DNA from 4 places in the Solibacillus sp. FSL K6-1554 genome. Region 1 is predicted to be linked to each of the others. Evidence: riboswitches for the same ligand, from Rfam matches in the RefSeq annotation. Region 1 holds a riboswitch; each other region holds the start of a gene.

The links. Region 1 has a riboswitch for cobalamin ahead of cobJ (precorrin-3B C(17)-methyltransferase). Riboswitches for the same ligand answer to the same signal wherever they lie in the genome.
Region 2: it holds a riboswitch for cobalamin, as region 1 does, so the genes downstream of both, MHB58_RS02865 (ABC transporter substrate-binding protein) here and cobJ (precorrin-3B C(17)-methyltransferase) in region 1, are expected to answer to the same signal.
Region 3: it holds a riboswitch for cobalamin, as region 1 does, so the genes downstream of both, MHB58_RS05980 (hypothetical protein) here and cobJ (precorrin-3B C(17)-methyltransferase) in region 1, are expected to answer to the same signal.
Region 4: it holds a riboswitch for cobalamin, as region 1 does, so the genes downstream of both, cobT (nicotinate-nucleotide--dimethylbenzimidazole phosphoribosyltransferase) here and cobJ (precorrin-3B C(17)-methyltransferase) in region 1, are expected to answer to the same signal.

What each region holds. Positions count from the first base shown of each region.
Region 1 covers NZ_JBBOSS010000001.1:1,609,477-1,617,768, forward strand. Annotated here, with positions in the region: gene MHB58_RS07750 (GNAT family N-acetyltransferase) at 1-743, shown strand, start outside; gene MHB58_RS07755 (acyl-CoA thioesterase) at 758-1,162, shown strand; gene MHB58_RS07760 (DUF2785 domain-containing protein) at 1,166-1,969, shown strand; gene MHB58_RS07765 (S16 family serine protease) at 1,985-2,872, shown strand; cobalamin riboswitch at 3,040-3,226, shown strand; gene cobJ (precorrin-3B C(17)-methyltransferase) at 3,453-5,114, shown strand; gene cobK (precorrin-6A reductase) at 5,123-5,881, shown strand; gene MHB58_RS07780 (precorrin-8X methylmutase) at 5,884-6,558, shown strand; gene MHB58_RS07785 (cobalt-precorrin-5B (C(1))-methyltransferase) at 6,533-7,669, shown strand; gene cbiE (precorrin-6y C5,15-methyltransferase (decarboxylating) subunit CbiE) at 7,644-8,292, shown strand, end outside.
Region 2 covers NZ_JBBOSS010000001.1:563,230-571,521, forward strand. Annotated here, with positions in the region: gene MHB58_RS02840 (GGDEF domain-containing protein) at 1-667, opposite strand, end outside; gene MHB58_RS02845 (GGDEF domain-containing protein) at 700-1,779, opposite strand; gene MHB58_RS02850 (DUF1934 domain-containing protein) at 1,974-2,411, shown strand; gene argS (arginine--tRNA ligase) at 2,414-4,081, shown strand; gene MHB58_RS02860 (acyl-CoA dehydrogenase family protein) at 4,420-5,574, shown strand; cobalamin riboswitch at 5,692-5,880, shown strand; gene MHB58_RS02865 (ABC transporter substrate-binding protein) at 6,022-6,969, shown strand; gene MHB58_RS02870 (FecCD family ABC transporter permease) at 6,962-7,960, shown strand; gene MHB58_RS02875 (adenosylcobinamide amidohydrolase) at 7,960-8,292, shown strand, end outside.
Region 3 covers NZ_JBBOSS010000001.1:1,248,746-1,257,037, reverse strand. Annotated here, with positions in the region: gene cobS (adenosylcobinamide-GDP ribazoletransferase) at 1-179, opposite strand, end outside; gene MHB58_RS05990 (bifunctional adenosylcobinamide kinase/adenosylcobinamide-phosphate guanylyltransferase) at 192-734, opposite strand; gene MHB58_RS05985 (ABC transporter substrate-binding protein) at 933-1,886, opposite strand; gene MHB58_RS05980 (hypothetical protein) at 1,876-2,433, opposite strand; cobalamin riboswitch at 2,594-2,775, opposite strand; gene MHB58_RS05975 (Fur family transcriptional regulator) at 2,827-3,237, opposite strand; gene MHB58_RS05970 (metal ABC transporter permease) at 3,234-4,100, opposite strand; gene MHB58_RS05965 (metal ABC transporter ATP-binding protein) at 4,116-4,862, opposite strand; gene MHB58_RS05960 (hypothetical protein) at 5,159-5,392, shown strand; gene MHB58_RS05955 (pyroglutamyl-peptidase I) at 5,530-6,147, opposite strand; gene dacB (D-alanyl-D-alanine carboxypeptidase/D-alanyl-D-alanine endopeptidase) at 6,161-7,579, opposite strand; gene MHB58_RS05945 (deoxyribonuclease IV) at 7,706-8,292, opposite strand, start outside.
Region 4 covers NZ_JBBOSS010000001.1:3,201,292-3,209,583, reverse strand. Annotated here, with positions in the region: gene thiC (phosphomethylpyrimidine synthase ThiC) at 1-1,409, opposite strand, end outside; TPP riboswitch at 1,558-1,672, opposite strand; cobalamin riboswitch at 2,006-2,183, shown strand; gene cobT (nicotinate-nucleotide--dimethylbenzimidazole phosphoribosyltransferase) at 2,276-3,334, shown strand; gene MHB58_RS15975 (hypothetical protein) at 3,898-4,209, shown strand; gene MHB58_RS15970 (YunC family protein) at 4,329-4,631, opposite strand; gene MHB58_RS15965 (choice-of-anchor I family protein) at 5,064-7,127, shown strand; gene MHB58_RS15960 (hypothetical protein) at 7,298-8,140, shown strand.

The DNA of each region.
Region 1 (8,292 bases):
CGGCAGAAAATTTATTTATCATCGGTGATATTGAAGCGTATGGGATGGAATCGGATATCCAGGATTTATGGGGGCAATTTGAAGGTGATCAGCTAAAAGCGATTTTACTGCGCTATGATCAAAACTATATCCCGTACAGTGAAGGAAATTATGATACCGAGGGATTTGCCAAAATCATTAACAAAAATCGAGGTCGGATAGAAATTTCGGGGCTTCAGCATTTAGTCGCTCCATTAAAGAAATGGATTGACCGCGGTATTCGTCGGGACAGCGAAACGTATTATGCAAAATGTACAGAATTGACCGTTCCCACATCTGATTTGGATTTTTCAAATGTGACGTATTTACAGCCAAGTGAATACGAAGAAAATATTGACATGCTCAGATCGATTCCGGAATTTTCAACGGGTACATTTAGTGTTGAAGGAAGAGAGCGCGCGGAAAAATTTAAAACGGGGCGTACTTATATTATTCGTGACGAACAGGGTGTGATGGTCTCTTCAGCATCAACAACAGCGGAAAATTCTCAGTCCGCGATGATTGTAGGCGTCGGAACGAGACCGGGATACGGGAAAAAAGGATATGCGACACATTGTATGTTAAAACTTTGCCGTGACCTGCTCGCTGAAGGGAAATCAATCTGTCTGTTTTATGATAATCCGGCTGCCGGACGCATTTATAAGCGGATTGGATTTGAGGATATCGGTTTTTGGTCAATGGTTCGTTATGAAGAGAAAAATTAAGGGGGACAAATATTGTGAAAACATTATTGGCAGAACAACCGATTCAGATTAACGCCTATGATATCGATGCGATGGGCATTGTAAGTAATATTGTGTATGTACGCTGGTTTGAGGATTTACGTATGGCATTTTTAAATGAGCATTATCCATTAGCAGAGATGATGGCTGTGCAAATATCCCCGATCTTGATGAAAACAGAGATTGAATATAAAGCCCCTTTAACAATTTTCGATCAACCAGTCGGTCGGTGCTGGATGGTGAAAATCGGGCAATCTAGTTGGGAAATGGAACTGGAAATTACAACGGAAAAGCATATCCATTGCATCGGAAAACAATCAGGATGCTTTTTCAATTTAGAAAAGAAAAGAGTTGCGAAAATTCCTGATCCATTAAAGAAGCTTTTTGAAATGGAGCAATAAAATATGATGAAAGAACAATTAGAAGGAATTGTAAAAAAGTCGATTAATCTGGATTTAATTGATTTTAACGAATTAATCCAGTTCATGCTAAAAAATATTGGAAATACGGATGGCTATTTACGTGATAACTTAATTTATCGGGGATTTTGCGAATTAATTCTGAATGAGCAATTTACTGAAGAACAATTAGTTTTAATATTAAAAACATGTTCGGATGATGAGCACCTTTATTTAAATATTACACAGAGCAATCCTTCTGATGATGTATTTACAAGATCGTTTTCGGCACTCGTTATCACCCTTATTTTAGGGAAAGATCGTGAAAATAGAAGTTTGCCTGAAGAACTTGTTGTTGAGGCTATTCACCGTAGTATTCATTATTTATTTCTTGAGAAGGATTACCGAGGATTCGTCAATACAAAGGGCTGGGCACATGCGGTTGCACATGGAAGTGATTTATTAACAGAAGCAATTAGACATCCGTTGATGAAGGATTCCAAATTATTATGTAGTGCATTACAAAGTTTAAAAAGCTGTCTTCATACTGAATATGCTTTAATCGATGAGGAAGAAGTACGCATGTTACCGGTCATTGATGCATTACTGGATAAGGGACTGACGGATGAGCAATTGTTAACGTGGCTAAAAGGATTGCATTACATAGAAGTAGAGGATTGGCATAAGAAATACCGGTATGAATGGAATGTGAAAAAATTTGAGGCAGCATTATTAAGACATTTATTAAAATCAACCAAATGTACAAAAACAGCCGATTGGATTATTTTTGGAAATCCAACTTTTGTTTAGTAAGGAGTTGAAAAATTGAGACGTATTTTTTTAATGATACTGCCATTCATTTTATACATAACAGGCTTACTCGCATATTATTTTGATAAGATTAACGGTTATCAATTTATTATTTTTATTATAGTGGGCCTGGGTATTTCAATTTTCGGATTCTTTGTTTACCGGAACCAGAAGAAGTTGAAAGCAGCTTTTTTAGGGATTTTTTATATACTAGCCCTATTAGCTGTCTTTGAAAGCCGACTGATTGATTATGAAAAATATACTTATTTTCTTATGTCATATAACGAGCCTTTTGAAATAGTGGAAGACTCAGGAATCAATGTACTGGCAGTGGAAGTGATTGAGATCCCATATATAACGGACTTGAACTACTTAATTCATACTATGGAATCTTCAACTTATAAAAAAGTTTTGGATTCGGAAGTTGTCACGAATAAAATCCGGTACCGTTCGAAAAACGAAGAATTACTAAGTTATGTACGTCCTATGGAGAAACATTTTGAGACGATGAAGGAAAATGTCCTTGCTTATTTACCAGAAAACGCTTTTGCTATTAATCAATTTTTAGAAAGAGAAGATATAGAAGGTGACAGTGCAGGACTTGCCACTGTATTAAGCGCTCTTATCGAAAATGGTGACGTTAACAATAATCTTCCGATTGCCGTAACAGGAGCGATTGATAGCAAAGGAAATGTGAAGGAGATCGGTTCAATAAAAGCGAAAACTATGATTGCCGAACAAAGCGGTTTTTCTCATATAATTCTACCTGTAGAAAATGAAGAAGAGGCGAAGAGAGTAAAAAAAGATGAGCAGCTTAATATAGAAATTATCGCTGTGGCATCTATAGAAAATGCTGTAACTGATATAAAAAAACTAAATGAAACAGGGTCATTAAATAAATAAAATGAAAAACAGAAAATAAACAACCTTTGTTAATTAGGATAGGGAATTAATGTGCAAAGGACAAAAATAATGAAGGAACAATGCTTTATCTTCACTGAAAAAAACAGATATCATAATAATTGTTCTATCATTTTTTAATAGACTATGTTATTTTTATAATAATTTAATAATTTGCAATTTAAATAAGTGCTTACAGAATTTTGTAAGGTAAAAGGGAAATTAGTGAAAGACTAATGCAGCCCCCGCTACTGTAATAGCTGATGAAATCACAATGAATCACTGTCGTAAAGATGGGAAGAAGTGAAAGTAAAAGGAAGCTTAAGCCAGGAAACCTGCTTATTTAAACGATACTTACTTTTCGGAGGGAGAAGTATAGGCGAAACAAGTAATTGTTTTTGTGTTTTTCTATACTTTTTTAGTATTAATTTCACATGCCCGTACCTCTTTCTAACGAGAGGTGCGGGCTTTTTTTATTTTAGTGGATAACCAATACTAGTTTTTGATGAAATCCACATAAGAAAAATTATCATCACGTCCTATTTGGTACGAGATGTATTTTACTAATAGGGAGGGTGTTTACATGCAAAAAGGAAAGATCTTTGTTGTAGGGTTCGGACCTGGAGATCGGGAACATATAACAAAACGTGCAGTCGATGCACTACAGCAAAGCGATCACATTATGGGCTACAAAACGTATGTTGAACTGATTGAGCACTTAGTGACGGCGAAAACCATTGTCAGTACGGGAATGACTGAAGAAGTTTCACGTGCGCAAGAAGCTGTAAAACAGGCTGAAGCCGGCCATATAGTTGCTGTTATTTCCAGTGGTGATGCAGGTGTTTACGGAATGGCGGGCCTCGTATATGAAGTATTAATTGAAAAGGGATGGACTGCAAAAGAAGGGATTGAAGTAGAAGTCGTTCCGGGTATATCAGCGATTAACTCCTGTGCAAGTTTACTTGGCGCTCCTGTTATGCATGATTCGTGCACAATTAGTTTAAGTGACCATTTAACACCATGGACGGTCATCGGAAAACGGATTGAGGCAGCGGCAATGGCAGACTTTGTCGTTGCGTTTTACAATCCTAAATCCGGCAGACGGACAAGACAAATTGTGGAAGCGCAACGAATATTGCTTAAGTATCGTTCACCTGATACACCTGTCGGATTAGTAAAAGCTGCCTATCGGGATACGCAGGACATTGTGTTAACAACACTAGAAGAAATGCTCGAACATGATATCGGAATGCTGACAACGGTCGTCGTGGGGAATTCCTCAACATTTTACTACGATAATAAAATCATTACACCGCGTGGTTATCAGCGTAAATATACGTTAGGAGAAGAAAAGCAACTATTAAAACCGCACCAACGTTTGAAAAAAGAAGCGGAACCTTGGGCGTTGGATCAGGAAACGGGTGAAGCAAAGACCGGGTATGAAAAAATTGAAGCTATAGAGAAAAAAATAGTTGAACCAGCAGCAATTAAAACAACCGCATTACAGCTTGCAAATGAAGCATTAGCGCTCGTACATAAAGAAACGTCAGCAGTAAAAGTTGAAGAAAATCCTTTTTTAGTGCAGCAAGAAGTGGAATCCATATTTGAGTTTGCTGTATCACCAGGTGTTGCCAATAAAATGATTACACCTGCACAAATGATTACAATGGCAGAGGTTGTAGGAGAACGGGGTACGATGGAGTATACGCCTGATCACCGTCTCTTATTGAAGGTACCAACTGATTCACCTCAAAGAATCGTAGAAACGGTAGAAAAAACGGGTTTACTTGTTCAACCTGTCGGCGACGTAGTAATCGTCAAGGCGTGTGATTTCTGTTACGGCGAAAAAGCCGAATCCATTCCATATGCTGAAGAGATTATGGAAACACTTGGTGGCATTAAAATGCCGAAAGAACTACATGTCGGTTTTAACGGTTGCGGAATGGCATGTTATCGCGCGGTTTTTGATGATATCGGCATTGTTTACCGCAAGAAAAAGTTTGATTTGTTTATCGGTTCCAAACCAGTTGGACGAACAGCACATGCAGCACAACCTGTCCTTGAAGGGATCGATCCCGAAAAATTGATTCCTTTACTAACAGAAATCGTTGCGGACTATAAAGAAAATGGACATCCGAATGAACGTTTTTTCAAATATTTTAAACGTGTAAAAAAAATCCTGAATTTCAATTATGTTGATATGTCATGCAAAATTAAAGTGGAAGAGGCCCCTTGTGGAGATTAGGTGAAATGATGATTTTATTTTTAGCTGGAACAAGTGATGCAAGAGAGCTGGCGGTTCAATTAATGCAAGCGGGACAAGAATTGGTGGCGACTGTCGTGACGGAATCTGCTGCAGCGAGTCTACAGGAAGCGAATGTTCCGTACCATGTCGGTCGTTTAACAGAACAGCAAATGAAGGAACTAATTGAAGAACGGCGGGTAACAACGGTTATCGATGCCAGTCATCCATATGCGGAAGAGGCTTCCAAAACAGCGATGGCCGCTGCAAATTTAACGGGTATTCCTTATATTCGATATGAACGTCCGCAGCAAAGTTATGTACATCCGCTTGTTACGGAAGTGGAAACGTATACAGAAGCGGCAATTGCTGCATCCGCACATTCAGGAACAATTATGCTGACGACAGGCAGTAAAACGCTTGCCGTTTTTACGGAACAATTATTACATAACGAAAATATTCGTCTTGTCTGCCGGATGCTGCCAAATAAAGAGAATATGGAGAAATGCCATGACCTTGGGGTGAAGCAGCGTGATATTATCGCAATCCAAGGCCCGTTTTCAAAAGAACTGAATAAAGCGCTTTACGAACAATTCAGCACAACACTTATTATTACAAAGGAAAGCGGGAAAGTCGGTTCAGTAGACGAAAAGATGGATGCGGCTCTTGAAATTGGTATTCCAGTCATCTTAATTAAAAGACCAAAAATACAATATGAAAACTTATGCACTTCATTCGAGAAAGTGTTTGAAAAATTAGGAGGCAAATAATAATGGCAAATATGAATTTTAATACAGACTTCGTACCACTAACAGTAGACCCGGACAAAATTTATGATTACAGTTTTGCGATCATTAAAGAAGAAATGGGCGAACATTCTTTTACAGACGAACAATGGCTTGTCGTTCGCCGCGTTATCCATGCTTCTGCAGACTTCGAATTGGGACGCAGCATGATTTTTACGGATGATGCGATTGAAGCGGGCATTCAGTCCATCTTAGCAGGACGTCATGTTGTAGCTGATGTTCAGATGATTGAAAGTGGTTCAGGGCGCAAACGATTCCAAAAACATGGCGGGGATTTACATTGTTATATCGCAGATGAAGATGTATCGATCGAAGCAAAAAAACTTGGAACAACTCGTGCGATTATTTCGATGCAAAAGGCGACTCAACTACAAGAAGGCGGGATTTATGCAATTGGGAATGCCCCGACAGCTTTACTTGAATTAATTCGCCTGATTAAAGAAGGTCTTGCAAAGCCGGATTTAATTATCGGGATGCCTGTTGGGTTCGTTTCGGCAGCAGAATCGAAAGCGGAATTAGCGATTTTAGAAGGAATTCCGTTTATTACGAATGTAGGAAGAAAAGGTGGCAGTACTGTAACCGTCGCAGCATTAAATGCCATCTCAATCATGGCAGATGAACGAGCAAAAGAAACGAAATAAAAAAGATCCGTCGGAAATGCGTCACGGCTATACAACGGGAGCTTGTGCAACTGCGATGACAAAGGCTGCCTTGTACGCACTTGTGACCGGAGAAGTTCCTGAACATGTAACAATTCATTTACCTGTAGGAAAAGATGCAACATTTACGGTGGCATCTTTTGCAGTAAAGGACAATGAAGTGATGTGTGAAACGATTAAGGATGCCGGTGATGATCCGGATGCGACACATAAAGCACGCATTCAAAGTACGGTTCGTTTTATAGAGAAAAGCGGTGTTCACTTAGATGGAGGAATCGGTGTTGGTCGTGTAACAAAAGCAGGACTGCCCGTCCCTGTTGGAGAAGCGGCAATTAACCCTGTTCCGAGAAAAATGCTTCATGGTGTCGTCGAAGAAGCGATTCAACTTTTCCAGATTGACAAAGGAATCGAAGTGATTATTTCTGTTCCGGACGGTGAGGAAATTGCGAAAAAGACGTTAAATGCAAGGCTTGGTATACTGGGCGGAATTTCTATATTAGGTACGCGCGGAACAGTCGTGCCCTTTTCAAGTTCAGCATATATGGCAAGTATCGTGCAGGCAATCAGTGTTGCAAAAGAAGCAGGCTGTGATCATCTTGTCATTACAACCGGCGGACGCAGTGAAAAATATGCAATGAAGCAATATCCGCATTTACCGGAAGAAGCATTTATAGAGATGGGGGATTTCGTCGGTTTTACGTTAAAGCATATCGCCCGTAAAGAGATTCCCCAAGTATCGCTTGTCGGAATGATGGGGAAGTTTTCGAAAGTGGCACAGGGTGTCATGATGGTGCATTCCAAGAGTGCGCCAATCAGTTTCCCGTTTTTGGCTGAAATCGCGAAAAAAGCCGGAGCTGATCCAGAAATAATCGAGCAAATTCTGCATGCGAATACGGCATCGCAAGTAGGGGAAATCATGCAGGGGAATGACCAATTTTTTAAAGCGCTTTGTAAAAACTGCTGTTACTATGCACTGGATCATACGAAAGCGAAATTACGTGTCTCCACAACTTTGTATGCAATGAACGGTGACATGCTAGGAAAGGCTGAGAATATTGAACAATTGGATGAGAATGATTGGTATCGGGGATAACGGACCAGCAAGTTTACTTCCTCAATATATCGCTTGGATTGAATCAAGTGAAGTACTAGTTGGTGGTGAACGTCATCTTGACTTTTTTCCGGACTACACTGGCGAAAAGATCATTATAAAAGGTGGACTCTCACGACTAGTGGAAAAGCTGCAAGAAGAAAAAAGAAACGTCGTCATTATAGTATCGGGTGACCCATTGTTTTACGGTTTAGGAGGAGTTTTGGCAAAAAAGCTCCCATTAGAAATTTACCCATATGCTAGCTCTGTTCAATTAGCATTTACAAGAATGCAGGAAAGCTGGCAGGATGCCTATTTAACGAGTGTTCATGGCCGGTCGATGAAAGGGCTTGCCCAAAAAATCGATGGTCGAAAAAAAGTAGCCATTTTGACAGATGAAGTCAATTCACCAAATGCACTGGCCCGCTATTTAAAAGCATTCGGTATGACAGAATATGATGCGTTTGTTGCAGAAAACTTGGAAGGTAAGGCAGAACGATGTCGCCATCTTTCTTTAGATGAAATGGAAAACGCTGAATTTTCACCACTAAATGTTGTCATTTTAAAACAGCGTGAAGTGGTCGAGCGTGCGTCAATCGGTATTGATGATGACAAGTTTATTCAGC
Region 2 (8,292 bases), 1.0 Mb from region 1:
GAATTTTTGCATTCACAAATGATAATAACTTCTGCTCAATCGCAATATTATTCGGCAGCTGTGTAAGCAAATCCGTTTTCCGCATTGCGTATATTTGTCTGATTTGTTTATTTTTATGTTCAAGCTGCATTAAGATTTTTCTAACTGCAAAAAAAGTGATGGTCGAAACAGCAAAGTAAAGGATTAAATAGAACAGATTATTTATTTGAAAACGGTCATAAATAATGAGGACGATAATGTGTTCGATCGTTATAACGAAAAAATAGACCGGTAAATTTTGATAGGTAATCGGACGTTTGAATGCGAAAAAACATGCAATGACTGTCACTACTAAAGTATTCAGCATGATAATGAACGACAATACTGATGTGTACAATAAAACATACCGACTGATCACAATCATAAAACCTGTAATGAAAATTGAAACAGGTCCTCCAAGCAAACCACTAAAAAGTACAAATATAATCCGATTGTTTATTAGCATACCGTGAGCATAGGGAGTAGCCAATGCAGTCAAAATAAAGGCGGCACATCCGAATGTCACACCGACGATAATGGACTTGTATTTATGGATGAAAGGATTATCTTCATATTGTATAAAAGGCCAGAAAATTAAAATCGTAAAGCAAAATAGAATCGAAAAGTTGATTGTTAGCTCCAAAAACATGGCATCACCCCTTGGTAATGTATCGTTACCCCTTATTTTAGATTATTTATATGGAAATAAGAAGATAGTTTTGTTTTTGCCTGCTGTTTTGCCATAACTAAATTTTCCAGGAGCTCCAAAGATGTTTCCCCATTATCAGGAAATGAACTAATTCCAACCGTTACAGATATATGTAAAGATAAATCTTGGGATACTTCGAACGGCTGTTGGGCAATCATATTAATTAGATTATTGGCCTCTACAATCGCAATAGCAGGAGGTACATCCTTTAATATGAGAAGAAACTCCTCACCGCCTAATCGGCCAACATATGCTCCATTTTTATTGGCATATTCCATCAAGTGTTGGGCAAGTTGTTTAATAACAAGATCACCTGTAGAAAAACCATGCCGTAAATTTATCATTTTAAAATCCCGAATATCGACGAGCAATAAATTGAAAGAGGTTTTCTTTTTCATCAGGTTTTTGACAAATTTCTCATTTTCCTTATTGTTTGGCAACTGTGTCAAAAAATCGATCTTTTTCAAATAAGTCGTCTGTTGTACAGTATCATTGGCAAGTTTTATTTGGCGAATGACAAAGTAAATGAAATAAAATGAAAAAATCGTAAAGATGCCATAAAGCAATAAGTATTCATAGCTTTTAGTATGGAAGCAAAGCCCGAGAAATAATGCGATAAATGTTTCAATAAAGCATCCCCAAAAAAATAAAAATATATTTTTTTGCGTCATTTTATATTTACTTGTGACAAAGAATAATATCAGAACAAGTACAATAAAGTTAATATTCAGGAACATCGGTACCCATGCCAAATATGGCAGGAAAAAAAGTCCGATTCCTATAATCAGACCACTGATCAGAATAGCAAATGGCCCGCCTAAAAGCCCACTGTATAACAACGGAATATACTGAATGTTCATCATGAAATCATTCGTAAGGTGAACAGCAGAGAAAGTCAGCACAAGGCCGGTTACACCAAACTTCAATCCAATTACATAAGGCTTCGTTCGACTGATGAATGGTGTCTGTCTAAAGTAGTTGATAAATGGCCAATAAATTAAAAGTGTAAACGTAAATAATATACAGAAGTAAGATAGTAATTCGATTAACATAATAAGCTCCTTTATACACTAATCATTACTGTTCCGAACGAAAATTGCTATAAAAATAGTGGAATTGAAGGAAAATTGTCCAAATCAAGATGATTGAGGGAGTAAGCGCAAAGTTAAGTTCGTTGTTGCTTAAAGAGATATACTTATCCTATAATAAAAAGGTTATAGAAATATATGTATAGGAGCTGACTGCTATGGCGAACGAGAGCGGGAAAACAGTCAAAATTAAACTAGTTTCCTCAATCATTCCAACCGAGGGCGAGCTTGAACAATATGAAATGTGGCTTGAAGGCAGTTGTGTGGAAAAAGGGAACAGTCATTATCTGCGCTATGAGGAAGTTCAGGAGGATCTGCAAATTCAAACGACGATTAAACTGAATGAAGCGAATTCGTTTATTATGCGAAAAGGCGGTGTGAACATGCGTTTGCCTTTAAATCCGGACTTACGCGAGAATGGTCATTATGAAAGTCCATTCGGCTCATTACCTCTTGTTACCGATACACATCAGTTAGCCATAGAAGTAGTACAAAGCGAAAAAGTGTCAGGGCAATTTAAAACGCATTATGACCTTATCATAGGTGGCAACTCAGTTGGCCATTACAAATTAGATATTCAATTTACGGAGGTATAACGATGAACGCAGTAGAACAATTACAGCAATCGATTAAAGCAGCACTCAAAGCGGCAATCGATCAAGCAGGCCTAGTAGAAGCAGGCACGGAAATCAATATTCATTTAGAAACACCAAAGGATAAAGCAAACGGAGACTTCGCAACAAATATCGCAATGCAATTGACAAAATTGGCGAAGAAGCCACCACGTGCAATAGCTGAAGCAATTTTAGCGCATTTAACGACTGAAGGTACAGATATCGAGAAGATTGAAATTGCCGGACCAGGCTTCATGAATATCACAGTACGTAAAGACTTCTTGGCAAGTGTAGTTACAGCTACATTTGAACAAGGCGAAAACTACGGTCGTTCAACTGCAGGCGCAGGAGAAAAAGTACAAGTCGAGTTCGTATCTGCTAACCCGACTGGTGACTTGCATTTAGGACATGCGCGCGGTGCATCTGTAGGCGATTCATTGTGTAATGTATTGGATTTTGCTGGTTTTGATGTATCACGTGAATATTATATTAATGATGCCGGTAACCAAATTAATAACTTGGCGTATTCGTTGGAAGCACGTTATAAGCAAGCGTTAGGTATGGAAGCAGAAATGCCGGAAGACGGATACCACGGTCCGGATATTATCGGAATCGCTGGTAAGCTGGCTGAAGAATACGGTGCGACGATTTTGGACAAGTCCGATGAAGAACGCTTTAAATTTTTCCGTGAGCACGGCTTGAAACTGGAATTGGCAAAACTGCAAAACGACCTTAAAAACTTCCGTGTTGAATTCGATGTTTGGTATTCAGAAACATCTTTATATGAAAACGGTAAAATCGATGTAGCGTTAGACAAACTAAAAGCAAATGGTCATGTGTTTGATGAAGACGGCGCAACTTGGTTCCGTTCAACAACATTCGGTGATGATAAAGACCGTGTATTAATTAAAAACGATGGTTCATACACATATTTAACACCGGACATCGCTTACCATGAAGACAAACTGCGTCGTGGATTTGATAAACTGATCAATATTTGGGGTGCTGACCACCACGGCTATATTCCACGTATGAAAGCGGCAATCGAAGCACTTGGCTATGACCGCGGCACATTGGAAGTAGATATTATCCAAATGGTTCAGCTGTACAAAAACGGTGAGAAATTCAAAATGAGTAAGCGTACAGGTAATGCTGTAACGATGCGTGAGTTAGTAGAAGAAGTAGGCTTGGATGCTGTACGTTATTTCTTCGTTAAAACGGCAGGGGATTCACATATGGACTTCGATTTAGACTTAGCGGTATCACAATCGAACGAAAACCCAGTATATTATGCACAGTATGCACATGCGCGTATTTCATCGATTTTACGTGCAGCTAACGAGCAAGGTTTCGAAGCTTCATTGGAAAACCTGAACTTGCTAGTAGCAGAAAAAGAAGAAGATGTACTGAAAAAAGTCGGCGCATTCCCGCAAATTGTGGCAGATGCAGCAAAACACCGCACACCACACCGTATCGCAAACTATATTCAAGACTTGGCAGCTGCATTCCATAGCTTCTACAATGCAGAAAAAGTATTGAACCAGGATAACAAAGAGCTGACAGAAGCTCGTTTAGCATTAATCACAGCAGTAAAAACAACATTGGCGAATGCACTGAAACTAATCGGCGTAAGCGCACCTGAAAAAATGTAATTCAACTATTTAAAGCACTCTATTTTCTGTATACGAAAATAGGGTGTTTTTTCTTTGAGGATTGTGAGATTTCTACTGTAAGCGTGATTCGTTTTACGTTTCGAGAGCAACAGTTCTCCTTTTGAGGTGCTATCTTCCACATTAAGTTGAATCAGTTCTCCTTTTTCCGTAATTTGTTCCAATTCCGCCAGCAAACCTTCCAATTACAAAACAGGGAAACGCATCTAGTGTAATCCCTATAAAGGAACTGGGGATATCTATTGACTTGTAATTTCCCGAAACGTACTATTAAATTTGACTTCTATATACAGGACAATAAATATGAGGTGGTGCTTTCCATGAGCAAGGAATTATTTATTCAAACCGACGAGCAGCAACAATGGCTGAAAAAGTTAGAAACAATATCAGAGAGCGTGAAAGTAAATGCTCAGCAAACAGATGAACAAGCAACATTTCCATTTGAAAATTTCCGGAAGCTGCGTGAAATCGGCTATACAAAAATAACGCTGCCAAAGGAATATGGCGGGGATGGCTTCACAGTCTATGATGCGCTATTACTGCAGGAAACATTGGCGAGCTATTGCGGAAGCACCGGGCTGGCTGTTTCGTGGACAATTCAAAATGTAGGCGAGATTTTCGAAAATCGTTACTGGGATGAACAAAAGCTCGACTGGTTTGGTAAACAGGTTGCAAATGGCGCGACAGTCAATCGTGCGGTAAGCGAGTTTGCAATGGGAAGTCCAGTACGTGGCGGACGTCCGGGAACTTCAGCAAAAAGTGATGGGGATTATTATGTAATTAATGGACGTAAAAACTATACGAGCGGTGCACCGGACCTCGACTATTTTTTAGTTTCGGCATGGATTGAAGATGAGGGACAGCTAGGATTTTTCCTCGTTCCGAAAACGGCTGAAGGGGTATCGGTCGAAAATACATGGGATGTTGCATCAATGCGTGGTACGGGAAGCGATGATTTAGTGCTCGATAATGTACGAGTTGATAAAACAAACTTAGTGGAATTACCGAGTTATTCAACCGGATTTAAACTGAACGGCTGGTTGCTGCTTATCCCGGCAACCTATTTAGGCATTGCCCAGGCTGCACGCGATTACGCAGTTAATTTTGCGAATAGCCATTCCCCGAACAGTATTCAAGGAACGATTGCCCAGCTGCCAAATGTACAAACACTGATTGGCGAAATGGATTTGGCGTTGACGAGAGCACGCTTTACGATTTACGGAGTTGCGGGACTATATAATGACCCGATTAAAAAGGCGATACTAGTCAATGAAATCAATATTGCGAAACATGTAGTGACAAATACAGCAATCGAAGTTGTCGATAAAGCGATGCGTCTTGTTGGGGCAAAAAGCCTGCAAAGATCAAATCCGCTTCAACGCTATTACCGTGATGTCCGTGCAGGTCTGCACAATCCGCCAATGGATGACATTACGATTAAACGTTTAGCAGAAACGGCAATTGAAAAAGCTTAAAAGCAAAGGGGTAAGCAGTTCTTTTATTCGTAATTTCAGCGAAATAAGAAGAATTATCTGAAACTTTGGCGATTGAGCACACATTTTTCTGAATATCAGCTATAATAGAGCTATTAATTTTATATGGACGATAAAGGTTCTTGCTCACTGATAGAGTAAGGAGTAAAAGGGAAATCGGTGCAATTCCGATGCGGTCCCGCCACTGTAAATGCTAGTTGAGAGCAGTATGCCACTGAAAAACTTTCGGGAAGGCGCTTATCAACGTTATGCATAAGCCAGGAGACCTGCCTTTATAATGCCCTAAAATAAACCTACGAGGATAGGATGTGGCGGATAAATTCTTTTTCCATTGAATTTTATTTGCATACGTAAAGCTTCCTTCATTTTTAGTAGGAAGCTTTTTATTTTTGTAGAAAATTATACAACGAAATTTTGGAGGTTATTATTTTGAAAAAATGGCAACTGCTATCTTCCGCAGCATTACTTACATTAACATTGGCGGCATGCAACTCGGAAAAAGCAACAGATGAACAATCAGCAAAAGACAATACAGAAGTAACTGAAGCAGCACAATTCCCGGTAACTATAAAAGATGCCTTGGACAAAGAAATCACGCTTGAAAAAGCACCAGAGCGCATTATTACATTGGCTCCATCCAATACGGAAATTTTATTCGGACTAGGGTTAAACGATGAAATTATTGCTGTGAACGACAATGATACATATCCTGAAGAAGCATTATCTAAAGAATCAGTTGGCGGCATGGAATTTAATCTAGAACAAATAATTAGCCTGCAGCCCGACTTAGTTGTTGCACATGAATCGGGATTGTACAGCTTCAATGAACAGGCGATTGCTCAGCTTGAATCAGTAGGAATTCCTGTATTTGTTGTAAAAGATGCGAAAACATTTGAAGAAACATATGACACAATCGAACAAATTGGCAATTTGACGAATAAAGAAAAAGAAGCAGAAGAAATGATCATCTCCATTAAAGAGGGGATTGAAGAAATTGAAGTGAAAGTAGCCGACCTGGAAGAGAAGTCCGTATTTGTTGTTGTTGGGACAAATCCGCAACTATATGTTGCTGGACAGGAGACGTTCATTAGTGAAATGCTTGATGTATTAAATGTAGAAAATGCCGTTCCGGAACTCGGGTGGCCGCAGTACAGCTCGGAGCAATTTGTAAAGAGCAATCCGGATATCATTTTAGTAACATATGAAAACGACTTGGCAGCAATCGAGGAAAATGATGCATATGCAGAAATGGATGCTGTGAAAAACGCCAATGTGAAATTAGTCGATAGCGATACGACAAGTCGACAAGGTCCGCGTATTGTAGAAGGTATTGAATCAATTGGGGAAGCAATTTATCCAGAGGTATTCAATGAATAAAAAATATTCAATCGCCTATGTACTATCGATTGGATTGCTTTTAAGCAGTATATGGATTGGCATTTCGTTCGGGTCAGTTAATATTCCGTTTTCGACATTGTGGGATAAAACAACAGATCCGGTTGCATACAGTATTTTGTGGAAAATCCGAATGCCACGCGTCATTTTAGCCGCATTAATCGGGGCTTCTTTAGCAATTGCGGGGGCAGCATTCCAAGGGTTGCTTAAAAACCCTTTGGCAGATCCATACACATTAGGTATTTCATCAGGGGCCTCGGTAGGTGCGGTAATGACAATCTTTTTAGGCATTTCCATACCGGTGCTCGGTGTATTCACTTTGCCGGTATTCAGTATGGCTGGAGCTGCATGTACGATGATCATCGTCCTGACATTTGCCAGACTTGTTGACCGCTCGATGAAAATGGAGACGCTGATTTTGACGGGAATTATTTTCAGCTCGTTTTTAGGGTCCTGTATTTCCTTAATGGTCGCACTTACTGGTGAACAGCTACGAGAAATCATCGGCTGGCTTCTAGGAAGTGTATCGATGCGAGGGTGGCCATATGTCCGGATGGTTCTGCCATTTATGGTGCTTGGTACAGCAATTATTTGGCTGACTCGCCGTGAATTGAATGCGATGATTTATGGAGAAGAGCGTGCCCAGTATTTAGGGGTAAATGTTAAGCGCAGCAAGTATATGATATTGGCGGGTGGTTCCATTCTAACAGGAGCGGCTGTTGCTGCATCCGGGACAATTGGATTTGTCGGATTAGTAGTACCGCATATGATTCGCCTGCTAATCGGAGCAGACCATCGACATTTATTGACATTGTCGTTTTTGAACGGTGCAAGCCTGCTCGTCATTTGTGACTTAGTATCACGTACAATTATTTCCCCTATTGAACTGCCGATTGGTGTTATTACTTCCTTTATTGGAGCACCTGTCTTTGCCTATATTTTCTTCAAGCAACGTAGAAAGGTTGTTGCATAATGTTAAAAGTAAATAATCTATCCGGCGGTTACGGTGGGAAAACGGTTGTGAAAAATATGACGTTTCACGTGGAAAAAGGAAGAATTCTCGGGATTCTTGGTCCAAACGGCAGCGGAAAATCGACATTACTGAAGATGATCAGTGGTGTGCTGAAATGTGAAACAGGCGAAATTATTATTGAAGAGAAACCGCTTAAAAGCTATGATAACAAGCAATTAGCGAAAAAGATGGCCGTACTCCCCCAATTAAATGCAAGCGCATTTACAAACAGTGTATATGATGCGGTTTCGTTAGGACGCTACCCTCATCAGAGCGGTTTTTTTTCATCTTGG
Region 3 (8,292 bases), 360 kb from region 1:
CTATAGCGAGATAGTATAAATACACCACTACTAATGATGGACCCGATAAGTAAACCGACAATCGGTAAAAATCCATACATCCATGTAACAGACTTGGCATTCATATCCAGCTGTTTTTTTATCGGCACTGCCGAAAAAAATTGCCAAGCTAACAAAAAACCGCTCAAACTATTTTTCAACTTGGTTCCTCCTTACTTCCAACGCTGTACAAGCTGAAATTGTACTTCATATGCTTCATCACTATTTTGGACAATCCATTGATGAAGCTCACCTAATAATTTGCGATACAAATTTACCTCATCATACTGTGATGGCAGTTCATCCAGCACTTCATTTGATACAACTATTATTGTAGCACCTTGCTTCCGCCATGTTAGCAATTGCTTTTGCAGTGATTCGATACAATTATCGATGTACTCGCTATTTTCATTTTTTTGTTCATATGTATACAGTACATTCGAAAGCCATGTTGTCACACATTCAAAAAGCACAACATCATTATTTGAAAGCTGCTCGATCGTAACAGGAATCTGTGCTTGCATTTCCACTGTGTTCCAATGGGCGTTCTGATTTTCGCGGTCTTGCTGATGGCGGATAATTCGTTTTTCCATTTCCTCATCAAAGGATACACCTGTCGCGACATAGTAGAGCGTCTTTTCTTCACCTAACTGCCTAGCAAATTTTTCTGCAAAAGCACTTTTGCCGCTGCGCACACCACCGGTTATAAAAATCAATCGTATCCCCCCTTATATTTATCAATTACGCCGAGGCGTAATTGCGTCCGTATTCGGCTTTGCGCTGAAGCGCAAAGAATTCATCGCCGAAGTCGTGACATCCGCCGGAAGCCAATTAATTTCATTCAGCGATATCCGCTGAATGAAGTTAATTGAAAAAGACATGCCTAAACTTAGGCATGTCCTTCTATTCTATACTTATTTAAATAGTTCCGGGTATACTGATTGTGCCATAATTTCAACGGCTTCACCAATACGCGGTCCAGGACGGGACATAATATCTCCATCGACCAGATAAACTGCCTTTTCTGAAACTGCCTGTATTTTATCCCAACCTGTGCGTCCTAGAATCTCGTCAACTGCATTTTCCATATAGGTTGCCGGTGTAATAATAATTTCAGGATTACGAGTAATGACATCTTCTTCCGTCACACTAATCCAGCTCGTCTGATCAGCAAAAATATTTTCAACATTGGCGTGATCCATTATTTCCTGCTGGAACGTACTGCTGCCGGTAGTCCAAAGATCCGGAGCTGGCGAAACTTCATAATATGCTTTTTTCTTCGTATCAATTGTCGCTGTTTTTTCTTGTACTGTTTTGATTTGTGCTTTAATGTCGGCTACAATTTCTTCGCCTTTTTCTTTTACATCCATTACTTCGGACAGTTGGATAATATCCGTATAAACATCATCAAATGTCGCAGCCGAAGCAATTACAAATACTTTCAAACCTGCATCTTCCAATTGGGCAATTTGTGCTTCCTCCCCAATTGTATAGGCAACTACGACATCCGGATCCAATTCCAGAATTCGCTCTGCATCGATGACAGTAGAAGTCGACACACGTTCAATTTTTTGTGCGGCTTCCGGATATGTATCATATTCTGTTGCCCCGATAATTTGTTCACCGACACCCAGCTCAAACAAAATTTCTGTATTGCTAGGCTGCAGGGAAATAATCGTTTCCGGTACTTCATCGAATGTTACTTCAACACCACGATCATCAACAACTGTATACGGTACACCTTCACTTTTCGAACCGGCCTGCTCTTCTTTTTTCACATCATTTTCAGACTTTTCATCATTTGATCCGCATGCTGCTAATAAGAATGTTGCCGCTAAAGCAACGATCCATTTGTTCTTAAATTTCATTTGTTGTAACCCCTTTTTTCTTTTTCGTCGGATAAGATTTTGAGATAAATGGAATTTCCTCTTGTTGATGCTGCTGATTCATATAGACCGCCATGACAAAAAACACATTGGCAAGCAGCCCGAGAAAATCAAACAAAATTTCATCCACTTCTCTTTCCTCGCTCACTTTATGTAATGCCCTGTAAGACTTTTTCGCCTCACTGCGGCAAATATGCAGTCTTGCTGCACTTTCGATTCCTTGTGGCAGTACAAACTGCTGAATCGCTTCTCCAACTTCACTTACATAAAAATCGTATCGATCGCTTAGCCATTGCAAATCCTCAAATGTAATGGCTAATTTACCTCTTACCGAACCATTGACATGATAAGCTAACGGTTGGATTCTCCTCAAATCTTCCAAAACGAGCTGACCGGAAGCATCATCAACTAACGTCGGAAAGACTGTACCGATTCGCGTTGTTAAAGAATCGGTGCGGATTTCATAGTCGACGCAGCATGATTTTTCCCTCATAAACGGATAACAGGAAAAACGGATATCCTTTTTCATAAAATTCTCCTCACTTCAAGTAGTGCCTCACGAAATTACGAGTGTACGAAAAAAAGCCACCCAAGAAAATGGATGGCTTCAAAAATCAAAAAAGAGTGCTGCAAAAGGATGCTCATTCGATCAGTGACTGCCGTACATTCTCTTTAATTCCGAAGAGGGATGTTACGATAAGAAAAAGATTGGTCTCCTGGCTCTGCGTTTCACTTTACTCATAAGTACCTTCCCGCTATATTAGCAGTGGTCTCACACTTATTTTCATCAACGCTTACAGTTACGGAAATAGCTTCGGATTTACACCGAATTCCCATTTATGCATAATGCATCTTTTTCCTGCAAATTTATTCAATTTGTCTTAATCACTTTAGCATATTAACAGAAATATGCAATGGAAATTTACAAACAATCCGGACATTTGCCATAAATCTCAAATTTGTGTGCTTCTACAGCATAACCCGGCAGCTTTTCACCGAGCATTTCCATCGGGCAAACAGACAGTTCCTTTACATTCCCGCAATCACGGCAAATAAAATGGTGGTGATGATGATCCGACTCACAATGCATACGGAAGTTACGCTCACCGTTTAATTCTGTTTCTTCTAGAATATCAAGCTCCACGAAAGTAGCGAGGTTACGGTAAATTGTATCGAAACTCATCCCAGGGAAATCTTTTTTCAATACTGATAACAAATCACGGGCAGTCAAATATTTGTCTGTAGCTGCAAACATACCCAAAATCAACTCTCGTTTATCCGTCTTTTTATAGCCATTATCCTTTAATATTTCCCACGCGCGCGCTGCATTCACAGTATCTCTTCCCCTTCCGATTTAATTGTGAATTTCAAAACAAGCTTTTTGATTAAAATTACTAATAGCAAGATCAAAATAGATGTGACAACAATTGTTCCACCCGGTGCCAAGTTCAGGTAAAATGCAGAAATGAGTCCGATTACTACTGCCAGCTCTCCAAATACAATCGCTAAAATAATCGCCTCTTTAAAACCGCGAGCTAAACGCATCGCTGCAGCTACCGGCAATGTCATTAAGCTTGAAACAAGCAAAATCCCGACAATACGCATACTTGCTGCGATAACGAGTGCGACAACGATCATGAACAATAAATGAATCCATTTCGCAGGTAAACCGCTCGCTTTCGCATATTCCTCATCGAATGACAATACGAAAAGCTCTTTAAAAAATAAAACTAAAAATAATACAACTACGACTGCAATTGCCAGCACAACATATAGATCCTGACGTGATACAGCCGATACAGAGCCAAATAAATAGCTCATTAAATCGGTATTAAATCCGCTTGCAAGTGATATTAAAATGGCACTCACACCGATTCCGCCCGACATAATAATTGGTATCGCAAGTTCTTCATAATGTTTATATAGTCGGCGTAATCGTTCAATTAAGATCGAACCACTTACAGATGCGATAATCCCTAAATAAATCGGGTTCAGCAAAGCCAGCGCTGCAAACGATTGGCTCAAGTACAGGCTCCCGGCAATCCCCGCCAGTGTTACATGCGACAGTGCATCCGCAATTAGCGATAAACGTCTTACTACGATAAATACACCAAGCAATGGTGCAATTACTCCAATAACAAGCCCTGAGAAAAAGGCATTTTGCAAAAATTCATAGTTTAATATTGCTTCTATCATAACGGCCTGCTCCTCTTAGTGAATCTTTCGAACAGAGTGGCCGTTCCAGCTAGCAATCTGTTCTTCCGAAATCGTATCAAAATCATTTTTGTACCCGTGGAAATGAATCGACTGATTTAAGCACGCTACATGACTGACACGATCCGAAACCGTGTCCACATCATGTGTAACTAAAATCATCGTCATATTGTGATGCTTATTTAAATGTGCGAGCATATCATAGAATGCCTGCACATTTTCTCGGTCAATTCCGACTGTCGGTTCATCCAAAATAAGAAGCTTCGGATCGGATACTAAAGCACGTGCAATGAACACACGCTGCTGCTGCCCGCCGGAAAGCTGTCCAATATTCCGTTTTAGAAATTTATCCATGCCGACATCTTTTAAAGCACTTTTCACTAAAATATCCGCATCTTTTGGATAGCGTTTAAACAGCCCTACCTTTTGCGATAAACCACTCTTCACGACTTCTTCGACCGTTGCAGGAAACCCCGAGTTAAAGGCATTGGATTTTTGAGAAACATAGCCAATCCATTCGCGGTGTTTAAAATGGCTTGCTTGTTCGCCAAATAATTTAATTTCCCCTGACATAGGCTTTAACAGTCCTAAAATCAATTTCAAAAGTGTCGATTTACCGGAGCCGTTTTGCCCAATTAATGCTAAAAAATCGCCTTCATTGACACGTAGTGAAATATTTTTCAATGCTTGTGTGTATTCATATTGAAAGGAAACATCCTTCAATTCTATCAATGGTTTTTTCATTTCGTTCGCTTCTTTCTAATTCAAAATCATTACGATTTACATCAAGTTAGTATAATGCAGTTTTTTGTTTATGTAAAGGGATTAAGGTTGAACTTCAATCAGTGGGGATTTTTTTCATCCCCCACTGAAAGTTAGTTTAACCAATCGGGCTTTTACGGGTAGTTGACCTCCCACCTATCCTTTTCGATCTGATTAGGTTTAGAGGCGGGAGTCTTGGCTCTGCCGCTACGCTTTCGAGGCAGATAAATTATTACCCGTTAATGCGGGATAAACTTGAAAGGATGAAGATAATTCAAATGCTACAATGGCTTGATAACTTAAAAGGAATGAATGACAGGCAACTGCAGGATTTCGCCAAACAGCAGGGACTTGAATTGAGCATAGAAGAAGTTCAGAAGCTGCAAAAAATTCTGAAGCATGCCAATATCAGCTGGGCTCTTACCGGCGTTCCAAAAGAAGTTTTAAAAAAAATTCAGAAGCTGCTTGGGGATAGACGTTATAAAAAATTAATGAAGTTAGTCGGTTTGTAATTTAGACGGTTTTTCAGAACACATTTTTTTGTAATGCTACCTGCTCCGTAAATTACTTTCCAATCTTTTAAAAACAAAAATCAGCCGCAACACGGCTGATTTTTTTGTCTTATTATTTTCCGATTAATTTAAATGCCTTATCCAGCATTCTTACCTACACATACATCGAGTGCCAGTTCAATGGCCGCTGTTAAATCACGCATTGACCAGCCCGGAATCCGGCCGTGCTCGATCGCCAGCTCGAATGATGCAGGTATATGAATAAATCCTGCAGCTCGGATTGCTTCATTCTTTGCAGCGTAGTACAAACCTTCATACATTATATTATTACATAAATATGTTCCGGCAGAATTGGATATTGCTGTCGGATAACCTGCAGAATTTAAACGGTTGACAATTTTACGTATCGGCAATGTCGACAAATACGCAACATCCCCATCTCCTTTGATCGGTGCATCCTCAAATGCATTCCCTGCATTGTCCTTTTCCCCATCTTTTACATTCAATGCAACACGTTCCGGAGAAATTTTCGTAATGCCCGCCGCTAAGCCTAATGAAACAATAATCGTCGGCTTCACTTCTTCGACCAGTGCCAAAAACTGTTCCGGTGCTTTTGCAAAATCGACAGACAATACATGGCCAACAATTTCATACTGACCGATTGATTTTCCGTTCAGTGCCTGTACCACTTCCATTGTAGGGTTGATCGGATTTGATAAAAACGGTTCAAATCCTGTTAAAAGTAATTTCTCCATCTGTCTTGCCCCTCTATAAGTTTTTTACAAGCGCTGCCATTGTACGGTCAATATATACATTTCCACTTGATTTATTTTCCAGTAGGATCGAGAAGATATATTGTTTTCCGCTTTGGCCTTTCATATAACCTGATAATGTATATACATTCGGGATATAGCCTGTTTTTGCATAAATTCTATTTTGCAAAGCACTGTTTGTTAAACGGCTTTTTAATGTACCGCCGACCATGCGATCTTTATTGCCGGCGACTGGCAACGAATCAAAAAATGTACCGAAATAAGATTCTTTTTGAACTTTGTACAATAGCTGCGAAAGTCCGTTTGACGTTACACGGTTTGAATTGGACAATCCAGAACCATCTGCAAAACGCCAGTTGTTCACAGGAATATCCAATGAAGCACTGTATTTTTTCAGTAACGTGGCACCTTTGTTCGTACTGCCTTCACCTAGCTGCTGCTTACCCATTGCCTTTACAAGAATATCGGCAATACTGTTGTTGCTCAGCTTCATAAATGCCGGAAAAATGGCTGCCAACGTGCGTGATTCATTCGTGTAAAGCAATGTTGCCTTTTGCGGAACTTTTCCTAATTCCACTTTCGAACTCTTCACAAATTTTAAACCTGTCCCTTGCAGCGTCTGCTTAATTGCCTGCATTGTGTTTTTCGACGGGTCCTGCAATGTTACCCATTCCTTCTTACTGCTCCCTTGTGGCAGGTTTCCGGAAATGATAATACGGTTTGTATTGTAGGCACGCTCGATTGTTATTGTATTACGACTTCCTTTACTAACTGTTTTTGCTTGGTTGGAAATGACCATACCGCTTAAATTCGGTTCAATCGAATAGGTCGGTTTTGCTCCAACTTTACCAGGCTTTGCAGTAATAATGACCGTACTCGCATCAAAGTCATTGTTTTGTGACATCGTAATCGCAGCAGTACGCGCACCGAAGTAATACGTCTCATCCGACTTTAGAACACCCGGTGGCAATGTACTGCCGGAAAATGCTGTATCATCACCGATTAAATGACCATTGATTGTACGAATGCCAATGCGCTTCAATTCTTTTGCAAACTCTAAAAAGTCATCTTTTTTTAATGTCGGATCGCCACTGCCTTTTATGTAAACATTTCCATTTAATGTATCGTTGACAATAATTCCATCGATATATAAATTTGTTTTAAAACGATAGTCCTCGCCTAAAATCGACAATGCTGCAGCACCGGAAACTAATTTCATATTGGAAGCCGGTCGCATCAGTTTGTCCCCGTTTTGGGAATAGACGATTTTCCCGCTCTCTGCGTCACGAATCGTCACTGCTGCATTACTTTTCCCTAAATGTGTTGTAACCGCACCATTGATCGATGCGAAACTTTGAATAGGCAATGAAAAGAATAACGCTAACAAAATGACGAGCTGAAATATTTTTTTCATCAACTGATACCTCCTTTTGAATATTGCTAATTTACAGTTAACTCATTATAACAAATTATGTCATAAAAAACGCAAAAAAACATACTTTGCATCAAATTTGTGCCAAGTATGTTTTTCTTATTCTTATTATTCGCGCATTGCATCAATTAGAGCTGGCTGGAATTCACTATTGCGAAGCATCGCAATTTCATGTAAATATGGCGCTTTTTTGTTTTTTGCATCCGGACCGACAAATGGTGTTTCCAGTATTTTCGGTAAATGCATTAACTGTGGATGATGAACAATATAGTGCATTGCCTCAAAACCGATTTCACCAAAACCGATATTTTCATGACGGTCTTTTCCAGCACCGCGCACATTTTTCGAATCATTAATGTGCAGTACTTTTAAACGATCCAACCCGATGACTTTATCAAATTCATTTAACACTCCGTCAAAGTCACCTGTAACGTCGTAGCCGGCGTCATGAATATGGCATGTGTCCATACAAATCGACAGGCGCTCATTGTTTGTCACACCATCGATAATACGTGCCAATTCTTCAAATGTACGACCGATTTCAGTGCCTTTGCCCGCCATCGTTTCCAATGCGATCTGTACTGGGTAGTCCTGTGTCAGCACTTCATTTAAACCTTCTACAATCCGTTCAATACCCGCATCAACACCTGCACCGACATGCGCACCAGGATGCAGTACGATTTGTGTCGCCTCCA
Region 4 (8,292 bases), 1.6 Mb from region 1:
TCTCTATTCGGTAAACCTAAATGTTCTTTTGGCGTTACATAACAAAGCATCGCTGTCCCATACCAACCAATCATTGCAGCTCCAATAGCAGATGTAATGTGATCATAGCCAGGAGCTATATCAGTTGTAAGAGGGCCTAAAGTATAGAAAGGAGCTTCCTTACAAACTTCCAATTGTTTGTCCATGTTTTCTTTTATAAGGTGCATTGGCACGTGTCCCGGTCCTTCAACCATAACCTGTACATCATGCTCCCAAGCAATTTTTGTTAGTTCTCCAAGAGTTTCTAATTCCGCAAATTGAGCTTCATCATTGGCATCAGCAATGGAACCAGGACGTAAGCCATCTCCTAATGAGAATGAAACATCATAAGTTTTCATGATTTCACAGATTTCTTCAAAGTGAGTATATAAAAAATTTTCTTTATGGTGGTGAAGACACCATTGTGCCATAATAGATCCACCTCGGGATACAATACCTGTTAAACGTTTTGCTGTTAACGGAACATATCGTAAAAGAACACCAGCATGAATGGTGAAGTAATCCACCCCTTGTTCTGCTTGTTCAATCAATGTATCACGGTAAACTTCCCATGTTAGGTCTTCAGCAACACCATTTACTTTTTCTAGTGCTTGATAAATAGGTACGGTACCGACAGGAACAGCCGAATTTCGAATAATCCATTCCCGTGTTGTGTGAATGTTTTTACCTGTTGATAGGTCCATAATATTATCAGCACCCCAACGTGTTGCCCATGTCATTTTTTCAACCTCTTCTTCGATGGAAGATGAAACAGCAGAATTGCCAATATTCGCATTAATTTTTACATGAAAGTTACGACCTATTATCATAGGCTCTGATTCTGGATGGTTGATATTAGAAGGAATAATCGCGCGACCCTTTGCAATTTCATCCCGTACGAATTCAGGTTTCATATTTTCTCTTATTGCGATAAATTCCATTTCAGGCGTGATAATGCCTTTTCTTGCATAATGAAGTTGTGTAATATTTTTCCCTTTTTTGGCCCGTAACGGTTTCCGCTTTAAACCAGGAAACACGTTATGATTAGCACGAGGATCGTTTTCATCTTTATAACCATTATCCTCAGGCTTGATTTCACGACCATCATATTCCTCCACATCGCCACGTTCTTGAATCCATGTACTGCGAAGGGCAGGGAGACCTTTTGTAATATCGACAGAATAATCAGGGTCTGTATAAGGTCCGCTCGTGTCATACACTCGTACTGGAGGATTATCCTCTTCTCCAAACGTACCAGTAGTCGGGCTTAACTCGATTTCACGCATTGGAACCTTAATGTCAGGTCTAGAGCCTGTTACATATACTTTTTTGCTACCTGAAAAATTAGACATGATGGAAATACTTTGTTCGTTTAATGAAGATGGTGACATTGACATAATAAATCTCTCCTTTTTTTGAATATAAGGACAAGAGATAGAACACAACAGTGGTGAGCTAAAAAGCTATGAAGTACATAAAAAAGCCGGTGTCCAATAAATGGTCGGACCCGGCTAATATGTATACAGAAGTAGTATTACTATAATACGATGCTAACTTCCCCACGCTGGTATGATCCAGATCAGGTCCCAAGAGTTAAGAAACTTCAACGTGTTTCTTTCTCAGCCCAACTTATTGGACACCCCTAGTTATTTCTATTCAATTTGATTTTAGTATACATGAAACTTCATTGAGATAAAAGTGAAAATTTAAAAAAATTATTTGCAGTTAGATGAATTACCAAACATTGATATCGTACTCATTTCGCTTGCAAATTACAATCATCTGCATGTCCCTACGTTAAAAGACTAAAGAAACAAAACCCGAACGTATTATTATTTCAGATGAGTCAACATTTTAAAACGGGGTCAGAATTCGTTGTATACGGTGGATTCATCGCTCAATGATTCTGAATCAGAGAACTTATTAATTCCTGCTTATTTAAAACCCACCCTTGACGAAAAAAGTCGTTCGTCGTAAAGTAATGATAAATTCATCAAGCATTAGGTGCCCTTTAAGGGAGAATAGGGAATAAAGTGAAAAGCTTTAGCGTAATCCCAACACTGTATAGAGGAGTTTCATAGCAAAACCCACTGGATTTACATCTGGGAAGGGGCTATGAAATTGTGAATCTGAGCCAGGAGACCTGCCTAATACGCTTACTGTTATAGACACTGGATATGTCTGTAGTTTATTTGTTATCGAATAAACTACAGGCTTTTTTATTGTCAAAAATACATTTAGATAGGGGAAACGAAATATGCAATTATTACAGCAAACAATTGATCAAATTCAAGGAATCGACCGACAAATGGAAGAAAAAGCACGTACGTACATAGACTCTTTAGCCAAACCACCACAAAGCCTAGGGAAGCTCGAATCACTAGCTCTGCAAATCGCCACAATTACGGGTGACCTTGCGCCTAAAATCGATAATAAAGCGGTGATCGTCATGGCTGCGGATCACGGGGTGTATGAGGAGGGCGTAACGCCAAATCCGCAAAGTACAACGGTTTTCCAAACATTATCATTTCCGAAAGGGACGACAGGGATGTGTACGATTGCGAAAATTTCGAATGCACAAGTCATTCCGGTAGATATCGGTGTAAAAGAAGATTTACCTCAAGATGCTGGGGTAATCATTAAAAAGGTCAAATACGGGACAGACAATATGGCGAAAGGTCCAGCAATGACCCGAGAAGAAGCGATTCAAGCGATTGAAGTAGGAATTGAAGTCGCAACAGAAGCGATCCAAAACGGTATCAATCTAATTGGTACCGGGGAAATGGGTATCGGGAATACGACACCGAGTGCTGCAGTGCTTTCAGTGCTTCACGGCTGTGATCCGCTGGCAGTAACGGGCTTTGGAGCCGGTGTCGGAGCTGGCGGCATCGAATATAAAGCCGAAGTCATTCGAAAAGCGATTGCCTTGAACGAGCCGAACGCCGAAGATCCGATTGATGTTGTAGCAAAAGTAGGCGGACTGGAAATTTGCGGGATGGCCGGAATCTTCCTTGCAGCTGCAGCGAATCGTGTACCGGTCGTTGTTGACGGGTATATTTCAACGGTTTCCGCATTAATCGCCTCTAAGTTAAATCCGAATGTGAAAGCATATTTGATTCCGTCACATTTATCGGAAGAGCCGGGTGCAAAAATTGCAGCTGAGCTTCTAGAATTAGAGCCAATGCTGCATATGAATATGAGACTTGGAGAAGGATCAGGTGCTGCACTAGCGTTCCCGATTCTAGATGCAGCATGTTCCATGATTACAAATATGGTGACATTGGAGGAAGCGGCCGCGCTTTTAGTAGCCAAGTAGAAAAAGAAATTAAATTAATAAAATAAAATGTCGTAAAAAGGCTACATTAAAAGTAATAGTAACTTTTAATGTAGCCTTTTTTTATGAATTCGATATTCCATAGAAATAAATGGCGTTTTTCAGTCTATTCCATTTGTTTTACCAGTAAAATACCAAATAAGCGGAACTATGTTGTTTATTGAGTAAGTGAAGAAATCATAAAGAAAAGCCCTATCCAATCCGCTGAAAATGTTATGTGCGACCAAAACATTCGGGGAATGAATAGAACTTGATTTAATTTTACAGAAAATTCAGTGAAATAAAAGCGATTGTCCTGTCAATTGTATCCCCTCCGCAATATCCTATATTAACCAAATGTAAAAACATATTTGAAATGTTAATAATAGCTAAAAAAGTGCTTTTTGGATGGAACTTGGAATAAAGTAACCGGTAAATAGGGTAAGGAGAAGTAAGACCAATAAAAAGGAGAGGCGGGAGGGGCATTAAGAGAAACGGGGTGATCACTATTTCTCCGTATGTGAAAGGTCGTTTTTGAATATATTCGAGAAAAGGATGAGGATAATATGAATCAAATTTTCAAAAAAGATGAGTTTATTATTATTCCTTTTTATAAAGGGCGCAAGCAGGAATTTATGGTCGTCAATACGAAGAAGGAATTTAAAAATGGACATACGCACTTAAAGTCATTTAAGATGGCCAAGTATTTGATCAATCTTGCGCGTTGCCAAAAAATCAATTCCGGATTAAGACCATATTTATTAACAAGCCTTACAAGAATATCGGCAGACCGTGAATATATTCAAAAATTAGAAGAGCTTCTAGCCGTGAAAAGAAGTAAAGGATCAAAAGCTTCCTATTATAATAAAGCAATCTAATTGTACGTAATAACGTCAATAAAAATAGATAGACCGCTTTTTCAAGAAATTGAAAGAGCGGTTTTTTGCATGGAAATATTTTTGGGGTGGAGCTCATCACCTGAGAACTTCCAATTTAACTAAATCATTTTTAATAACGCTTCTTCGCCAATCATACCTTCTTCAATACCGCACGCTCTTGCTTCGTATGTCACGGATTCTAGTGGCGCTTTAAGTAAGTCATCGATCGTTCGAACACCTACTGCACGACCCGCAATGATTTTGCGATCGGCCAACTTTTCATTTAACAGACCAACATCGAGTGCACCGCACATAATGTAGCCATGCTCATTCGAAATTGTCAGCAATGTTGTTTTAGGTAATTGAACCGTTACCGCAGTAAATAAATGACCTTGAAGATCAATCGTTTCCGTATAGACGATAACCTTCTCCCCCTTTCATATAAATCATATGAAACAATTAGAAATTGGTACTTGTTTTTGGGGAAATTATGCAGGTTACTTCAAAAGAGCGACTGCTTTGTTCTGCTTTTCTCAATTTACTTTCTACAATAAGGTACTAAGTTCTACTTTCGGACCGAACTGTTCAACTTTCAAGCTTGAATCTTCTACTTATCCCGAAGCCTTCTACTTTAGAGCCGGTTTGTTCCACTTTCACCAGTCCTCGTTCTATATTCATGACGCAGAGTTCTACTTTTGCATTGATTCTTTCTACTTTTAAGCCGGAACTTTCTACTTTCCCGGCCTTTAATTACATGCGGTGATAATAATACTTACAATCTCTTACAATTAATTCATATGAACTTAATATTCCACCCTTACACTAAGAAAAAATGTAAAGGTGGAATGTTGTCTATGTCTAAGAAATTACTAGCTGCGGCTCTTATTGGAGCGGCGGTCACTACGCCTGCCATTGTCGCAGAAGCTGCGTTAAGTTTAGATGCACGTTATGATTCCGGTGTTCAAAATGAAGATGGTGGTACCACGGAAATTGTTGCGTATAACCCGCACACCCATGCAACGTATATCGTAAATGGTGAAACGAAGAAAATCGAAGCAATCTCACTCAACTATACAAAAGATGAGGCCATTACGTTAAAGCCTTTCCTTTCGATCGATATCGCCAAAAAAATTGCCACATTCGACCAAACATTTGAATACGGTGATTTAACAAGCATTACGGTACACCCGAAAGAAAATGTAATTGCGGTGTCGGTACAGGCAAAAGGCTACAATACTGCCGGTTATGCTGTTGTACTAACGGGGGATGGCAAGCTTCTTGGCGCAACAAAAGTTGGCATCCAGCCGGACAATATTATATTCACAGCTGACGGGACGAAGCTTCTAACAGCAAATGAGGGGGAGCCGCGTGAAGGCTATGGCGCAGATATTGTTGACCCAAAAGGCAGTATTTCTGTCATTGATACAGCAAACAGCTTTGACGCATTAACAGCAGAAACGCTTTTCTTCGAAGCATTCGATACAGCAGAAAAACGTGCTGAGCTCGTTGCGGATAACGTCATTTTAAAGAAAAATACAAATGCTTCTGAAGATCTGGAGCCGGAATACATAGCAGTTAATGAAGCGAGCACAATGGCGTATGTCGCGTTACAGGAAAACAATGCCGTTGCCACAATTGACTTAACATCAAATGAAGTGGTGTCTGTGAAAGGGCTTGGCTTCAAAGACCACAGCAAGCCCGGCAATGAAATCGACTTATTGAAAGACGGCAAAATCGAGATTAAAAATGAAAACTATTTCGGTATCTATATGCCCGATGGAATGGCAACAGTGACGATTAACGGCAAAGATTATCTCGTCACGGCCAATGAAGGCGATGGACGTGAATGGGGCGAAGAAGAGAGCGAAAACTTCCATTTGAATGAAATCGAAACAGACGAAGAAATTGTGACATATGATACGTCCGGCTACGACGGTTTTGTAGAAGGGCAGGACTATATTTTCGGTGCACGTTCATTTGCTATCTTTAATGCTGAGACAATGGATGTCGTGTTCGATAGCGGCAGTGATTTTGAAACAATGACAGCACAGCACCATCCCGAACATTTCAACGCAAGTAATACGAACGTGAAACTTGATAATCGCAGCGGTAAAAAAGGACCCGAGCCGGAAGATGTAAAGATCGGCAAAGTAGGTGATGAAATCTTTGCATACATTGGACTGGAGCGCATCGGTGGTGTCATGATGTACAACATCACAAAACCGGCAAGTGCAAAATTTGTAGACTATCTGAACTTACGTGACTTCTCGGATGATATTAAAGGTGATGTTTCACCAGAAGGAATGGCTATTATTACGAAGGATGACAAGCCGCAGTTAATTGTTGGTCATGAAGTGAGTGGTACGGTAACGGTGTTGAATGTAATGGACGATCCGATCGCATTTAAAGACGTTGAAAATCATCCGGATAAAGATGCTATTTCAAACGTAACAAAGCGCGGTTTATTTAAAGGGGTAAATGAGACAACATTCGCGCCAAACAAGCCGTTTAGCCGTTCACATGCCGCATTGGTGCTGCACCGTTTGGCGGGTACACCGGCAAGTAACACTACGAATTTCAATGACATAAAAGCATCTGCAACAGAAGATGCTGTTTCATGGGCAGTGGAAAATCAGTTCATCAGTCCATTAAACAACAAAGTATTCGGCGCAGCAAAACCAATTACGCGTGAAGAATTCGCTGTAGCGGTCTACAATGCGTTGAAGGGGGCAGGACAGATCACAGCAGCTGAAGCGCCTGTCTATACAGACGACGTGGATATTTCCGCTCATGCGAAGGAAGCCGTTGCCTCACTGAAAGCAGCCGGCATTATGACAGGAACGAACAATGAGTTTCATCCGAAGCAATCGTTGACACGTGCACAGGCGGCTGTTGTTTTGGATAAATTGCTGAAATAAGATTAAGTTTTATTCTATCTATCAAGCTCGCTGCGGAAAACGCAGCGAGCTTACTTTTTTAACGTTGCATGAGATCCAGAGTTCACAGAATTCTTGAAATATACTTTCTTCTGACAAGTGCAATGATTTATACTAAAAATAACAACTACGAATGAACATGGGGAATGTAAATGAAAAAAATAATCGCTGCTTTTATGATGTTAGGAGTCATTTTTATAATGAATGATGCACAGGCACAGCAAAATAATACAAAATCCACTTGGCTTTGGCATACCCATACGATTACAGATGAGCAAACAATCCAGTTTCTAATAGAAAAAGAAGTAACGACCGTTTATTTGCAGATTGATCCAGCAATACCGAATGATATGTACGCAGACTTTATTAACAGGATGCGCGAAGCAAATATTGAAGTGCAGGCACTGGATGGAGGTTCTTATTGGAATACAGCAAATTTTGATGCGTTATGGGCATGGATCAGTCAATACCATCAGGAATATCCTGCATCGAAATTTACAGCAGTCCATTTAGATGTAGAGCCTTATTTATCTGCATTATGGGAACAGAATCGAAACCTTGCAGTCAGTCAGTATCAAGAATTAATACAACAAGCCCTCTATAAAGTACGCTGTACAGAACTAAGGTTAGAGGCGGATATCCCATTCTGGTATGATGAAGTGCTATATTATAACCAATTTGGTGAAGGCAACTTGGCAGAGTGGATGATTGCGAATACAGACGGCGTCTCCATCATGGCCTATCGCAATACAGTTGCCGCATTAAAGAGCATTACAAAAAATGAAATGAGTTATGCAAAGAAGTATCAAACTCCGGTTGTTATGGGTGTTGAAACAATGCCTTTCCCATATGAGCCTTATATAACATTTTCAGCTGAAGGTGAAATCAAGATGAACCAAGTACTCGATCAAGTGGCAAGTCATTATGCTAAAAACCGTTATTATAGCGGGGTAGGAATACACTATGTGCAAAGCTGGCAAGGGTTGAGAGAGTAGTATGAACTAAAATAGTGAATTTTATTGGGGAATAGTTCCAAATCTTTAGGAGTGGAGGAGGGAGCGACATCTTAAAGTTATACACATTTATTTCACTTAAATAGCTTGGGTAAAATGAGTCGGGGTAATGTACCGGACTCATTTTACTTTTT